2 regions of the Acidovorax sp. FG60 genome follow, and region 1 is predicted to be linked to the other one. Evidence: riboswitches for the same ligand, from Rfam matches in the RefSeq annotation. Region 1 holds a riboswitch; the other holds the start of a gene.

Region 1 (7,379 bases):
CGCTTTACAGATAAGCGCTAGAGTCCAATTTCATTCAAACCCACCCCACAAACAGGGGCAGATCGGCCTTCTTGAGCGTGCGCAGCACGAAGCTGGAGCGGCTGTGCCGGATGCCTTTGATCTTGTAGAGCTTCTCACGCAGCAAGCGCTCGTAGTCGCGCGTGTCCTTCACGACGATGCGCAGCAGGTAGTCGTAGTCGCCCGACACCAGGTGCGCCTCGATCACCTCGGGAATGCTGGCGAGTGTTTCGCCAAATTTTTCGAGCGTGTTGTCGGAATGGCTGTCGAGCGTGACCTGCACCAGCACCGTGTCGGCCAGGTCCAGCGACTGCGGGTTGATGCGCACGGTATAGCCCTGGATCACACCCGCCTCTTCCATCTTCTTGATGCGGCCCCAGCAGGGCGATGCGCTCAGGCCCACGGCCTGCCCGATCTCTTGCAGGCTGGCGCGGGCGTTGCCCTGCAGCACAGCGAGAATTTTTCTATCCAGTCGATCCATCGGATGGATTATTCACCAATATTCGCCAACACAGAAAATTATTCTGCAATTCACTCCATTTGAAGCGAATTCAGCAAATTCATCTCATCCGCCCCGCGCATACTTCTTCCATCAAGGCGCTCTTACCGGAGCGCACAAACTGACAAGGCCCCGGCTGGTTACCGCCAGCACGGGGCCCTTGGCATTTTTTGGCGTCGCCCATGGCCGCCAGAAGCGTCTTGGCTAGCGCCCTGGTGGGTAGTTAATAAGCACGCTTACCAGCACAAACCCCGATGCCTGCGCCGATGCTGCACCGCCATAATTTGGCAGAGGCTGGGGTCCGCTCTGCAAGGAGCAACCGTGCATCCCCACCAACCCAGCCCACCATTAACAGGAGACAGCATGCAACTGACCAAACTCGTCGTCGGCCTGAGCCTTGCGCTCGGCTTTGTGGCCACCGCTGCCGCGCAGACCACCATGCGCATCAGCATCTCGACAGCCCAGAATTCCCACCAGGGGATTGCCATCGACACGTTTGCCAAGGAAGTCGAAAAGCGCACGGCCGGCCGCTATAAGGTACAGACGTTCTACAACGGCGCCCTGGGTGGCGAGCGCGAGTCGATTGAAGCCGTGCAGCTGGGCACGCAAGAGCTGGCCTTCAGCTCCACCGGCCCCGTGCCCAACTTTGTGCCCGAAGCGCGCATCTTTGACGTGCCCTTCCTGTTCCGCGACAAGGCCCATGCGCGTGCGGTGCTGGATGGCCCCATCGGCCAGGAGATGCTGACCAAGTTCGATAGCAAGGGCTTCAAGGCCCTGGCCTGGGCCGAGAACGGCTTTCGCCACATGACGAACAGCAAGCGCTCGGTGAACACGCCTGAAGACCTCAAGGGCCTGAAGATGCGCACCATGGAAAACCCCGTGCACATCGCCGCGTACAAGGGCTTCGGCATCATCACCACGCCCATGGCCTTCCCCGAAGTGTTCACCGCCCTGCAGCAAGGCACCGTGGACGGCCAGGAGAACCCGCTGCCCGTGATCATCTCGGCCAAGTTCGACCAGGTTCAAAAGCACCTGACGCTGACCGGCCACGTGTATTCGCCTGCCATCTTCGTGATGAACAAGGCCTCGTTCGACAAGCTCTCGGCCGCCGACAAGCAGGCCTTCATCGACGCCGCCAAGGAAGGCACCAAGGCCAACCGTGCACGCGTGGATGAAGACGACGCCAAGGGCGTGGCCGACCTGCGCGCCAAAGGCATGACGGTGGTGGACAATCCGGACAAGTCCAAGTTTGTGGCGGCGCTGGCGCCTGTGAACGCCGAGTTTGAAAAACAGTTTGGCAAGGCCACCCTGGACAAGATCCGCGACGTCAAGTAGTTGCATGCGCATCAGCTACTATATTTTTAGTAGCACACAACGCCCGTAGAATAAGCGCTACGGGCGTTTTTTATCTTCAATCTGATTCTCTCCACCGAATCTTCTGAACCCATGGCGTTGTCCGCCCCATGAAAAAAGCCTTTCTGATGTTTGAACGCGGGGCCACGTTTGCAGCGTTGCTCGGCGCGTGCGCCATGCTGGTCATTGCCGCATCGCTGGGCATGTTCCAGATCGTGACCCGCTTTGTGCTGGAGCAGCCCGCCGAGTGGACTGAAGTGCTGATCCGTTTCAGCCTGATCTGGATGGTGTTCCTGGCCATCCCCAGCGCGTTCCGCCAGGGCGCGATGGTCAGCGTGGATGTGCTGTACCGCTGGAGCCCCCCGCGCGTGCGCCGGGTGCTGGACTATGTCGTGGCAGTGGCGGCGCTGGCACTGATTGGCGTGATCGTGTGGTGGGGCTGGGACTATGCCCAACGCGGCGGCGTGCAGTCGATGGCGGGGCTCGAATCCGTCTCCATGTTCTGGGCCTACGTGGCCATGCCGGTGGGTGGCGTGTTCAGCGCCATTGGCATCGTCGGCAACCTGCTAGACCCTCAACGCCTTGAGCTGGAGACCGCGCAATGACGCCCGTCATGATCACCACCATGGTGCTGTGTTTTGCACTCACTGTGTCCGTGGCCGTTTCCATCGGCCTGGCCTCCATCCTGGGCATCCAGGTAGCCAATGCCAACATGCTGATCTCTGTGAAGGAGATGTTTGGCTCCATCAACAAATTTCCGCTGGCCGCCATTCCGTTCTTCATCCTCGCGGGCAACCTGATGGAAACGGGCGGCATATCCCGCCGCCTGGTGGAGTTTGCCAAGAGCATCGTGGGCGGCGTGCAGGGTGGCCTGCCCATGACCTGCGTGCTGACCTGCATGATCTTTGCGGCCGTGTCGGGCTCGTCGGTGGCCACCACATTTGCCATTGGCGCCATCCTGATCCCCGCGCTCATCAAGCATGGCTACCCCACGAGCTACGCCGCATCCCTGCAGGCCACCAGCGCCGAGCTGGGCGTGATCATCCCGCCCTCCATCCCCATGATCCTGTATGGCGTGAGCGCCGAAGTGTCGATTGGCGAGCTGTTCATCGCCGGCTTTGGCCCGGGGCTGCTGATCAGTGGCGCGCTGATGCTTTTTGTCTGGGCGTACTGCAAGTACAAGGGCTGGGGCAAAAACGACGGCGACGGCCGCATGTCTCTTGGCAAGGCCACGCTGCAGGCGGGCTGGGCGCTGCTGATGCCGGTGATCATCCTTGGCGGCATCTACGGTGGCGTATTCACCCCCACTGAAGCATCGGCCGTGGCGGTGTTCTACGCATTGATTGTGGGGGTGGTGATATACCGCGAGATCCGGCTCAAGGACCTGTTTGCCATCCTGCGCAAATCGGCCATCTCGTCCGCAGTGATCATGTTCATCATTGCCAATGCGGGCCTGTTCGCCTTCCTCATCACCCGTGCTGGCGTGCCGGATGCCATTGGCCGCTGGCTGGAGGCGGTGCTGCAATCTCCCACCCTCTTCCTGCTCGGGGTGAACGCGGCGTTGTTCGTGATCGGCATGTTCATCGAGACCAGTGCCGCCATCATCGTTCTGGCGCCCATCCTGGCTCCCGTGGCCATCCACTTTGGTGTGGACCCGGTGCACTTTGGCCTGATCATGGTAGTGAACCTGGCCATGGGCATGATCACGCCGCCGTTTGGCGTGAACCTGTTTGCAGCCTGCACCGTGGCGCGAATATCGCTGGACCGCATCGTCGGGCACCTGATTCCGTTTGTGCTTGTCATCATGGCCTGCCTGATGGTGGTGACCTATGTGCCGCAGTTGTCGCTGGGTTTGCGCGATCTGGTCTACGCAAAGTAGTTAGAATCCCTCGGTCAGGAGAGAGTGCCAAGCCCCACAGGCCACCGCACCGCCGAAGGCGCAGGCAGCAGCCGAACGCTCAGGCAAAAGGACTGACAACCGCCCGCAGTGATGTGGGCGTTCCCTTGCTGGAGAGAGATGGCCCACCGCACCGCGTGTTGAGGCCATCCACCGAAGGAGCAAACCGCATGGCCAGCCAGGGCGCTGCGGTGAATCTCTCAGGTAAAGCGGACAGCAGGGCAAATCCCGTAGCCACCTTGTGGCTGCGGCCCTCATTTGCCCCGGAGTTCCGCCATGTCAGCCACCGCCCCCCTGCTTACCACGCCCCTGAACGCCCTGCACATCGAGCTGGGCGCCCGCATGGTGCCGTTCGCCGGCTACTCCATGCCCGTGCAATACCCCGCTGGCCTGATGGCCGAACACCAGCACACGCGCAGCGCGGCGGGCTTGTTTGACGTCTCGCACATGGGCCAGCTCAAGCTGGTCGGCTCTGACGCCGCAGCGGCGTTTGAAACCCTGATGCCGGTGGACGTGATCGACCTGCCCGTGGGCAAACAGCGCTACGGGCTGCTGCTCACCGACGAAGGCACGGTCATCGACGACCTGATGTTTTTCAACCAAGGCGTGGTGGATGGCAAGCCCACGCTGTTCGTGATCGTGAACGGTGCCTGCAAGGTGGGCGACATTGCCCATATCCAGGCGCGCATCGGCCAGCGTTGCAATGTGATCCCCATGCCCAACCACGCGCTGCTGGCGCTGCAGGGCCCGCAGGCCGTCACAGCACTTGCGCGCCTGGCGCCCGGCGTGGAAAAGCTGGTTTTCATGACGGGCGGCGATTTTTCCATTGCAGGCTGCGACTGTTTTGTGACCCGCAGCGGCTACACCGGTGAAGACGGTTTTGAAATCTCGGTGCCCGCTGCGCAGGCCGACACCCTGGCCCGCGCCCTGCTTGCTCAGCCCGAGGTCAAACCCATCGGCCTGGGCGCCCGCAACTCGCTGCGGCTCGAAGCGGGCCTGTGCCTGTATGGCAACGACATCGACACCACCACCACGCCGCCTGAAGCCGCGCTGAACTGGGCCATCCAGAAGGTGCGTCGCATGGGAGGCGCCCGCGCAGGGGGTTTCCCCGGATCAGACAAGGTGCTCGCGCAGATCGACAACCCCGCCAGCCTGCAGCGCAAGCGCGTTGGCCTCGTCGCGCTGGAGCGTGTGCCCGTGCGCGAACACACCGAATTGCAGAGCGAAGACGGCCAGAAGATTGGCGAAGTGACCAGCGGCCTGCTGGGCCCCACGGTGAACGAACCCGTGGCCATGGGCTATGTCACACCCGCCTTCGCCGCCATCGGCACGCGGGTGAACGCCATCGTGCGCGGCAAGGCCGTGCCCATGGAAGTGCGTGCCATGCCCTTTACCCCCGCGCGCTACTACCGCGGCTGACCGTCTGAAACTGCGCCAGCCCGGCTACAGTCTTGGCTGGCATCGGCACTTTTGTTTGTTTCCCCCCTTTTTTTCTGGAGCCCCCATGACCGTCAAGTTTTCCAAGGATCACGAGTGGATCGACATCTCCGACCACGAAGCCGCCACCGTGGGCATCACGGTACACGCCCAGGACGCGCTGGGCGATGTGGTGTTTGTGGACCTGCCCGAAGTCGGCAAGACCTTCACCCAAGGTGAAGTCGCCGGCGTGGTGGAGTCCGTCAAAGCCGCCGCCGACGTGTACATGCCCGTCAGCGGCGAAATCGTCGAGGTGAACGAAGCCCTGCGCGCCGACCCCTCGCTGGCCAACACCGACCCGCTGGGCGCTGGCTGGTTCTTCAAGGTCCACGTGACCGACATGATGCAATTCGACGCGCTCATGGACGAACCTGCGTACGCAGAGTTCGCCAAGAACGCCTGATCTCCGGATCTTTTGTTCCCCGAGGCCCGGCGCCCTGCCGGGCCAATGTGCCTCCTTGTTGTCCCACGCCGCCGCCGATGACCACCCTCGCCCCCCTGACCACGCTCGCAGCGCTTGAAAACGCCACCGAATTCCTGCCACGCCACATCGGCATCGATGCGGCCGATGAAGCGCACATGCTGTCGGTGATTGGCGAGGCCTCGCGCCGCGCCCTCATCGACTCCATCGTCCCGCGCTCCATTGCACGCAGCAGCGCGATGGACCTGCCCCTGCCGATCACGGAAGCGGCGGCGCTGGCCGAACTCAAGGCGATGGCATCGAAGAACCAGGTCCTGAAGAGCTTCATCGGCCAGGGCTACTACGGCACCCACACACCGGGCGTCATCCTGCGCAACATCCTGGAGAACCCCGCCTGGTACACGGCCTACACGCCGTACCAGGCCGAAATCTCGCAAGGCCGCATGGAGGCGCTGGTCAATTTTCAGACCATGGTCTGCGATCTGACCGGCATGCCGATTGCCAATGCGTCGATGCTGGACGAAGCCACGGCCGCCGCTGAGGCGATGACGCTGGCCAAGCGCTCCGTCAAGAGCAAGAGCAATGTGTTTGTGGTGGCCGGTGATGCCCACCCGCAAACCATCGAAGTGATCCAGACCCGTGCCAAGCCCCTCAATATCGAAGTGGTGCTGGCCAACTCCGCCGCCGAATGGGATGCAGCGCTGAATGGCGAGTATTTCGCCGTGCTGGCCCAGTACCCTGCCACCAGCGGCCGCATTGACGACCTGCGCGCTGATGTGGAGAAGGCGCATGCCAAACAGGCGGCCTTCATCGCAGCGGCCGACCTGCTGGCCCTCACGCTGATCACCCCGCCCGGTGAATGGGGTGCCGACATCGTCGTGGGCACCACGCAGCGCTTCGGCATGCCCATGGGCGCGGGTGGCCCGCACGCTGCCTACATGGCCTGCCGCGACGAGTTCAAGCGCAGTCTGCCCGGCCGCCTGGTGGGCGTGAGCGTGGATACACATGGCAAGCCCGCCTACCGCCTGGCCCTGCAAACGCGCGAGCAGCACATCCGCCGCGAAAAGGCCACGTCCAACATCTGCACCGCGCAGGTGTTGCCCGCCGTGATCGCCAGCATGTACGCCGTGTACCATGGCCCCGATGGGCTCAAGCGCATTGCACAGCGGGTGGCCAGCTACACCGCCATTCTGGCCAAGGGGCTCGCCCAACTGGGCGCACCGGTGCGCCCGCAGGCGTGTTTTGACACGCTGACGCTCAAAACCGATGGCGCTACTAAATCCATAGCTGCTCGCGCAGTACAGCTGGGCGCCAACCTGCGAATTTATTTCGGAAACTACCTGTGCATCTCCTTGGACGAGACCACCACGCGCGCCGACATCGAGCTGCTGTGGAAAGTCTTTGCCCAGGACGGCCAGGCGTTGCCCACGTTCGATGCTTTTGAGAAAGGCGTGGAGTTGCTGATTCCGGCCGAGCTGCGCCGCACCAGCAGCTACCTCACGCACCCGGTGTTCAACACCCACCACTCCGAAACCGGCATGCTGCGCTACATCCGCCAGCTGTCTGACAAGGACCTGGCGTTGGACCGCAGCATGATCCCGCTGGGCAGCTGCACCATGAAGCTCAATGCCACGAGCGAGATGATCCCCATCACCTGGCCCGAATTCGCCAACGTGCACCCCTTCGCACCCGCTGACCAGTTGCAAGGCTACAAG
Region 2 (7,379 bases), on a different contig from region 1:
AGTCCCAGCGGGCCGCGGGTCGATTTTCTGGCCATGTTCATTGCGCGGTTCCTCTCCCCAAAACAAACCGCGAATATGCCCAGGGCCCCCGCACCTGCGTACGAATGTTTCTGATCTTTTGTTTTTGTTACTCCTGCTAACGAAGCCATGCGTGCGGCGCGCAGAGCTCCCGCACAGAATGCGGGCTGACCCGATCCCCTGTGCCTGCCGGGTGGGCGGGGGCAACAAAGAGTTTTTGTCCATCCCATTATTTGGAGACGTTTCCATGAAAGATTCGATGACCTTGCCGCGACGCCACATGCTGGCCGGAAGTGCTGCCGCCTTGAGCGCGCTGGGCATGGCCGGATGGGCCGGCGGTGCGCGTGCTCAGCAGGCAGCAGCCGCTGCCAAGCCGCTGCCCGCGTATGCAGGATGGAAGTCACCGGATGCGCTGATCGTGCACAGCAGCAGCACTCTCGAAACCCGTCGCTCCGCGTTTGGCACCAGTGTCATCACGCCGTCCAACCAGCTGTATGTGCGCAACAACCTGCCCGCGCCCGACGCCGCCATCCTGGACAACCGCGATGCCTGGACCGTGGCGATCGAAGGGGTCAACAGCCCGCGGAGCCTGACCCTGGCCGAACTCAAGACGCTGGGCGTGGAAACCGTGGCCACCGTGCTGCAGTGCTCGGGCAATGGCCGGGGCTTTTTCCCCAGCAAGCCCAGCGGCACGCCCTGGTCGGTGGGCGCTGCCGGTTGTGTGGTCTGGAGCGGTGTACCGCTGCGCAACGTGGTGGCCGCCCTGGGCGGGCTGGCCGATGGTGCTGCCTACCTGACCGGCACGGGCGGCGAGAAACTGCCCGAAGGTGTGGACCCGCTCACCGTGCTGGTGGAGCGCTCGGTGCCCGTGAAGGCGATGGACGACGCACTGCTGGCCTGGGAGATGAACGGCGAGCCGCTGTCGCTCGCGCACGGCGGCCCGCTGCGGCTGGTGGTGCCCGGCTACCAGGGCGTGAACAACATCAAGTACGTCAAGCGCGTTGCGTTTACCAGCGCACAGTCGCAGGCGCGCATCATGTCGCACGGCTACCGCATGTCGCCGCCCGGCAGCAAGGCCAGCCCCGACCAGCCTTCGGTGTGGGAGATGGGCGTGAAGTCCTGGATCAACGGCCCCTTGCCCGACAAGGGGGCACTCAAGCCCGGACAGGTGCAGGTGCATGGCGTGGCCTTTGGCGGCACGCGCGGCATCAAGGGCGTGGAGGTGTCGGCCGATGGCGGCAAGACCTGGTTGGCGGCCAAGCTCATCGGCCCCGACCTGGGCCCCTTTGCCTGGCGGCAGTTTGCGTTGCCCGTGCGCCTGGAGGCGGGCACCCATGTGCTGGCCAGCCGAGCCACCGACACGGCAGGCAATGTGCAGGCCGAGCAGCGCGAGGAAAATCTGGGCGGCTACAACAACGCCAGCTGGCGCGACCACGCCGTCACCGTGACCGTGGCATGACCTCGCTCCCCCCTGAGGCGCTTTGCGCCTTCCCCCCGAAGGGGGGACGCCACCCGTGGCCTGGCAGAGCCAGTTCCACGGTGGCACTGGCATGGGTGCGCGCCGCTATCGAACGGCCTCGGGTGCCGCAAGGCGGTTTGCTGGTAGGGCTAGCGTTACTGTGGGCGGGTGCCAGCTGGGCCGCCGAGCCGGCCGAGCTGGCGCGCGGCAAGGAGCTGTTCACCAAGATCCAGCCCGCCTGCGCGGTGTGCCACACGCTGCAGGCCGCCGGGGCCGAGGGCCAGGTGGGTCCGGTGCTGGATGAGCTGAAACCCGACGCGGGCCGCGTGTTGCGCGCGCTGAAGGCAGGCATCGGCGTGATGCCCTCCTATGCCGAGCGCATGAGCGAAAAGGACATGTTGGCCGTGGCGCAATTCGTGGCGCACGCCACGGGCGCGGCCAAGTAGGCGCGGCCTCTCGCGGCGGTTGCAGCAGCGTTGCCTCGCTGCAATCGCGCGCTGCTTCAGGCCGCCGTGCGCGACGGCACCAGCGCCGCGCCCGCCGCGCGCCCCTGCAACCCCTGGAACGCAAAGTCCACCTCGGGCACGCGGCCGCTCACGATGTCTGCCAGGGCCTTGCCCGAGCCGCAGGCATGCGTCCAGCCCAGCGTGCCGTGGCCGGTGTTGAGGAACAGGTTGCCCACCTTCGTTTTGCCGATTAGCGGCACGTTGCTGGGCGTGGCGGGGCGCAGGCCACTCCAGAACTGGGCCTGGCTCGCCTCGCCCGCGCCAGGGAAGAGCTGTTCCACACGCCGCACGATGGCCTCGCAGCGCACCTGGTTCAGGTGGCGGTCGTAGCCGTTCAGCTCGGCCGTGCCTGCAATGCGCAGGCGATCACCGCCGCGTTCGCTGGTGTAGCGCGAGAACACGAGCTTGAACTCGTCGTCTGTCAGGCTCACCTGGTGCGCCTTGCTGGCGTCTTTCACCGGCATCGTCACCGAGTAGCCCTTGGCCGGGTAGATCGGCAGGTGGATGCCCAGCGGCTGCGCCAGCAGCGGGCTGAACGAGCCCATGGCCAGCACAAACGCATCGCCGCGCACGCGCTCGAAGCGGCCTTCGGCATTGGTCACTTCCACGTGGTCGATGCGGCCGCCTGCCTCGCGCAGTGCGGTGATGTGGTGGCCCATGCGGAACTGCACGCCCGCCGCTTCACACAGCTTGGCCAGCTCGCGTGTGAACTGGTTGGCATCGCCCGATTCGTCCTCGGCCGTGTAGGTGGCGCCTGCCAGCTGCGGGCGGATATGGGCCAGGGCGGGCTCGATGCGCACGGCTTCGTCGGCGCTGATCACCTGCCGCTCGCAGCCCAGCGCGCGCATCTGCTCGGCAGGGGCCAGGGCACCGTCGAACTCCTTGGCGTTGGTATAGAAGTGCAGGATGCCCTGCGTGCGCTGGTCGTACTGGATGCCGGTGGCCGCGCGCAGCTGCTGCAGCGTGTCGCGGCTGTAGGTGCCCAGGCGCACGATTTGCTCGATGTTGTGGCGCGTGCGCGCTGGCGTGCAGTTACGCAAAAAGGACAGGCCCCACAGCCACTGGCGCATGTCGGCGCGGATGCGGAACAGCAGGGGCGCATCCTCCTTGCCCAACCACTGCAGCACCTTGAGCGGCGCGCTGGGGTTGGCCCAGGGCTCGGCGTGGCTCACCGAGATCTGGCCGCCGTTGGCAAAGCTGGTCTCGGCGCCGGGCGCACCCTGGCGGTCGATGACCGTGACCTCATGGCCAAGTTGTTGCAGGAAATAAGCCGAAGTCACGCCGAGCAAGCCGGCGCCCAAAACGATCACGCGCATTTTTGAGCCTTTTAAGGGTTCAGCGCTTGATGGATTTGCGTTGGCAGCTATTGATTCAATAGCAAGCAGCCAGCGCGCGTCCGCCAAGCTGCCGCTCCCCCTGTCCTTGGTACCTGAGAGATTCACCACCCAGCCCACATGGCGCGCGGTTTGCTCCTTCGGTGCGCCACAACGCTGCTGACAGGTTGGGGCGGCTCTCCAGACGGCTTTGATAAATGGTGCAGTACGGGACCTGAGCGTGTATGGGAGTTTGCGCCTTCGGTGCAGCGGTGGGCCTTGTGGCCTGCCGTGCTCTCCTGCGGGGGCCATTCTAGGAGGGTGCGGGCGGCGGTGGGGTGTTTGGGGCGGCTAATGGGCGGCAATCGTTGCTGATGCTGGCGGCGACATGGAGTCGCCATAATCCGGCGATTTGACCCACCCCAGGACGCTTTTCCCATGCCCGATACCGCCTTTGACCCCTTCGCCAGCGCCGCCGTGATCACCATGGCGCGCCAGGGACGCACGCCCCGGCCGCTGGATCTGCCCGCTGCATTGCGCCCTCGCGATGCGGCCGAGGCCTACGCCGTGCAGGACGCCGTAGTGCGTGAGCGGGGCGAAATTGTGGGCTGGAAGGTGGGCGCCGCGTCGCCCCAGGCCCAACCCGCGCGTGCGGCGCTGACCCGCGACTCGGTGTGGGTGGAGCAGCCTGGCCAGGAGGTCAACTTGTCGGCCACAGGCTTTGCCGTTATGGGGGTGGAGGCGGAGCTGGTGTACGAACTGGGCGCAGACCTGCCCGCACGCGCCACGCCCTACAGCGCGGCCGAGGTGCTGGCCGCCATGGTGTCGGTGCGTGCCGCCATTGAGGTGTGCGACACGCGCTTTGCCGCCTGGGCACAACAAGGGGATTGGAGTCGCCTGGCCGACCAGGCCTGCCATGGGGCGCTGATCGTGGGTTCGGGTTTGACCGACGTGGCTTCGGTGCAGCCCCTGGTGGAAGGGGTCAGCCTGTCGGTGAACGGATCGGTGGCCGTGCAGCACGCCACCTGGGCCAACCCGGCGGGCGACCCTCTGCGGCTGCTGGTGTGGCTGGCCAACGAAGGCGCGCGCAGCCTGGGAGGGCTGCGCGCAGGGCAGTGGGTGACCACCGGGTCGTGCACCGGCACCGTGATGGTGGCACCGGGCACGGTGGTGGTTGCCGACTTCCCTGGTGTCGGTCGCGCCGAGGTGAAATTCGACTGAACCGTTACGAGGATCGTGGAACGCGGCAGATCAGTTGCGGCGCGGGTTGTCCGGCTGGCTGTCGCGGCGGTTGGACACGCCGTCACCGTCGCGATCACGGTCATTGCGGTTGGAGATGCCATCGCCATCGCGGTCCCGGTCGTTGCGGTCGGCAATGCCGTCACCGTCACTGTCCCAGCGGCCCCGCTGCATTTCCCAGCGGCCATCGCGCTCCACCCATTGGGGCTGCCGGTACTGGTAGCCGCTGCGCGCTTGTACCCAGTGGCCCTTCACCCAGCGGTGGCGGTTGCCGCGCCATTCCCAATGGCCTTGTTCCCACACCTGGCCACGGCGTGGGCGCGGCACGGCTTCGTACCGTGGGGGTGGGGGCGCGGGAATCACCTGGTAGGTCTGCGTAGGCTGGTACCCACGCTGTGGCTGGTCGGACTGAATGACGACGGTGCCTTGAATGGCCGCGTGTGTCGGTACGAGGGGCAGCAGTGCCGTCAGGGCGATGGCGGCTGCGGTCAGTGTTTGGCGGGTCATGGTGGTCTCCGGGGTGATTCCTGGCGGAATCGGTCTTTGCATGGTGGCGGCCTGGTGCGCGGCGCCACGTAGGTGCTCAGCGGGGGCGGGCGTAGGCCAAAGGGGGGAGTGGGCGCGGGGGCTCGCGAGCCTCCGCGCTCCTTCAGCTGTTCAATCGTTCAATTGCGGTAGGGGTTGTCCGGGCGGCGGTCGTGCCGATTGGGAACGCCGTCTCCGTCACGGTCGCGGTCGTAGCGGTTGGACACGCCATCGCGGTCTCGGTCGTGGTGATCGCGGTCGTAGCGGTTGGGAACACCATCACCATCGCGGTCACGGTCATAGCGGTTGGGGATGCCGTCGCCATCACGGTCCCAGCGGCCGGGGCGCAGGTCCCACCGGCCGCCGTGTTCCACCCAGCGCGGCTCGCGGTAGTAGTAACCAGGGCGCGCCTTCACCCAGTGGCCCTGGACCCAGACATGGCGGTGGCCGCGCCAATCCCAATAGCCGGGCACCCACACCATGTTGTGCCGAGGGCGGGGCGCCACTTCATGGCGGGGGGGCGGTGGTGGGCCGTATTGCACCACCATGGGCGCTGGCGCCTGGTAGTGGTGGGGCTGCCCCGACTGGATGACAACGGTGGCGCTGGTCTGTGCCTGCGCCACCGTTGCGGCGCCCAGAGACAGCAAGGCGATGGAAACAGCGGCGAGTGCATTGCGGGCCATGGTGATCTCCTCAGAATGATTCCTTGCGGAACCGGAGACTTCATGGTGCAGATGCTGCGTCAAGCCGGTGTAGGCGAATTGCGAAGTCTTGTGAAGTTGTGTTTCCTGCAGCAGGAGCAGCCGCGGTTTCCGTGATTTTTCTCACACTTCCGGCAAGCTGCCCACCCACGTGAACGTAGTGCGGCCCTTCAGCGCCACCACACCAGCGCCGCCACCACGAGCAGGGCAAACCAGGCAGGGTGTCGGCCCTCAGTGGCATAGAACACCAGCACGCCGCTGGCCAGCGTGGCGACCCCGGCCACATCGGCCACCCAGGCTCCCAGGTCCGCGTCCACGGGCGCGGTCCCCAGGCGCCACATCAAGGCGCTCAGGGCCCAGCCCAGCACGGTGGCCAGGTGCCAGGTGCCCCACAGAATGCGCACCTGCCACTCCCGCAGCACGGGCCGTCCGCCGGTGGGCACGATGCCCTCTGTGCGCAGGGCGCGAAACACCAGCAATTCACCCAGCACCGAGTGCGCAACACCCACCAGGGCGAGGCCCCCGGCTGCCAGTACCAGCGCAGTATTCATGGACAGTTTCTAGTTCAATCAGGATGGCCGTGGAAGGTGCAGACGCAGCGCATCAACCGCCTTTTTCGCCTTCAGCGCTTTGGGGCCAGCACAGGGCGAGCGCGGGCGGCAGCGCCAGCCAGAAACCGGAGGAAGGCATGAGCACAATGCCCAGCACCGTGAGTGCCAGCAACCCGGCACCCAGCCCGCGCAAAGGAACGGGCGTCAGGGCAGCGTTGCGTTCGGCCAGCAGGATGGCCCAGCCCAGCAACGCGAACAACACGCCGAACAGTACAAACCAGACCACGGCGCCCACGGCCGGGTCTTTTTGTACGCTGTTGAAAACGCCGCGCTGCACGATCTCTTGCAGCTGGGTCGGAAACACGACGGCCGCATACAGCGTGTGCAGCACCGCCACGGCCAGCATCCACTGGCCCTTCCAGCGGTTGCGAAGCGGTATGGCCGTAGAGCGAGGGGAGGGGGAGGTCAGGGAGGTCATGTGGGTGGGGTCCTATGAAGGAAGAAGGGCGGGGCAATGCGTGTGGACACGCGCGCCCAGCCCCGTAAGCAGGTGCATGAGGCCCATCCACATGCGCTCGAACGCGGGCATCTCGCCGGGCACCTGCACCAGGTGCTCGCCCAGCATGCGCTGGTGCCGTCCGGCCGTGATGGGTGGCGGCGTCTTGACGCCAAAATCGAAAATCGGTTGCGTGAAGGGCTCCATCTGCCAGGCCTGCATGTCAGCCAGTGCGGGCGCGAGTTCGGCGGTGTAGGCAGGCACGGTGAGGCGGGCGTTGACGAGTCCGAGTGCCTGGTAAGCCTGCAGCACCAGCGCGTCTCGCTGTGGGTCGGTGGCAGGCCTCAGCAGGGCGGACCATGCTTTTGTCACCTGGGTGCGAAAGTGCTCCGACAGGCTGCGCGTGCAGCCAAAGTCCAGCACGCCCACGGTGCCATCGGGTGCGAACAGAAAATTACCCGGGTGCGGATCGGCGTGCACTCGGCCCAGCACAAAGAGGCAGTGCATGAACCAGTCCCACAGGTGCTGTCCGGCACAGTCGCGCTGCGCCTGCGTGGGCTGCGAGGCCAGC

Evidence for each region. Region 1 has a riboswitch for glycine ahead of gcvT (glycine cleavage system aminomethyltransferase GcvT). Riboswitches for the same ligand answer to the same signal wherever they lie in the genome.
Region 2: linked by a shared signal. The riboswitch ahead of ACODS0_RS09660 (D-amino acid dehydrogenase) and the one ahead of gcvT (glycine cleavage system aminomethyltransferase GcvT) in region 1 are both predicted to bind glycine.

Annotation. Positions count from the first base shown of each region.
Region 1 covers NZ_JBMDJC010000017.1:75,077-82,455, reverse strand. The annotation lists gene ACODS0_RS21255 (Lrp/AsnC family transcriptional regulator) at 35-499, opposite strand; gene ACODS0_RS21250 (TRAP transporter substrate-binding protein) at 881-1,852, shown strand; gene ACODS0_RS21245 (TRAP transporter small permease) at 1,981-2,475, shown strand; gene ACODS0_RS21240 (TRAP transporter large permease) at 2,472-3,749, shown strand; glycine riboswitch at 3,755-3,854, shown strand; glycine riboswitch at 3,868-3,994, shown strand; gene gcvT (glycine cleavage system aminomethyltransferase GcvT) at 4,044-5,186, shown strand; gene gcvH (glycine cleavage system protein GcvH) at 5,272-5,646, shown strand; gene gcvP (aminomethyl-transferring glycine dehydrogenase) at 5,724-7,379, shown strand, end outside.
Region 2 covers NZ_JBMDJC010000005.1:134,895-142,273, forward strand. The annotation lists gene ACODS0_RS09645 (rhodanese-like domain-containing protein) at 1-41, opposite strand, end outside; gene sorT (SorT family sulfite dehydrogenase catalytic subunit) at 266-1,477, shown strand; gene sorU (SorU family sulfite dehydrogenase c-type cytochrome subunit) at 1,615-1,923, shown strand; gene ACODS0_RS09660 (D-amino acid dehydrogenase) at 1,980-3,299, opposite strand; glycine riboswitch at 3,390-3,511, opposite strand; gene ACODS0_RS09665 (2-keto-4-pentenoate hydratase) at 3,735-4,517, shown strand; gene ACODS0_RS09670 (YXWGXW repeat-containing protein) at 4,548-5,042, opposite strand; gene ACODS0_RS09675 (YXWGXW repeat-containing protein) at 5,201-5,743, opposite strand; gene ACODS0_RS09680 (hypothetical protein) at 5,932-6,312, opposite strand; gene ACODS0_RS09685 (DUF6463 family protein) at 6,365-6,790, opposite strand; gene ACODS0_RS09690 (ABC1 kinase family protein) at 6,803-7,379, opposite strand, start outside.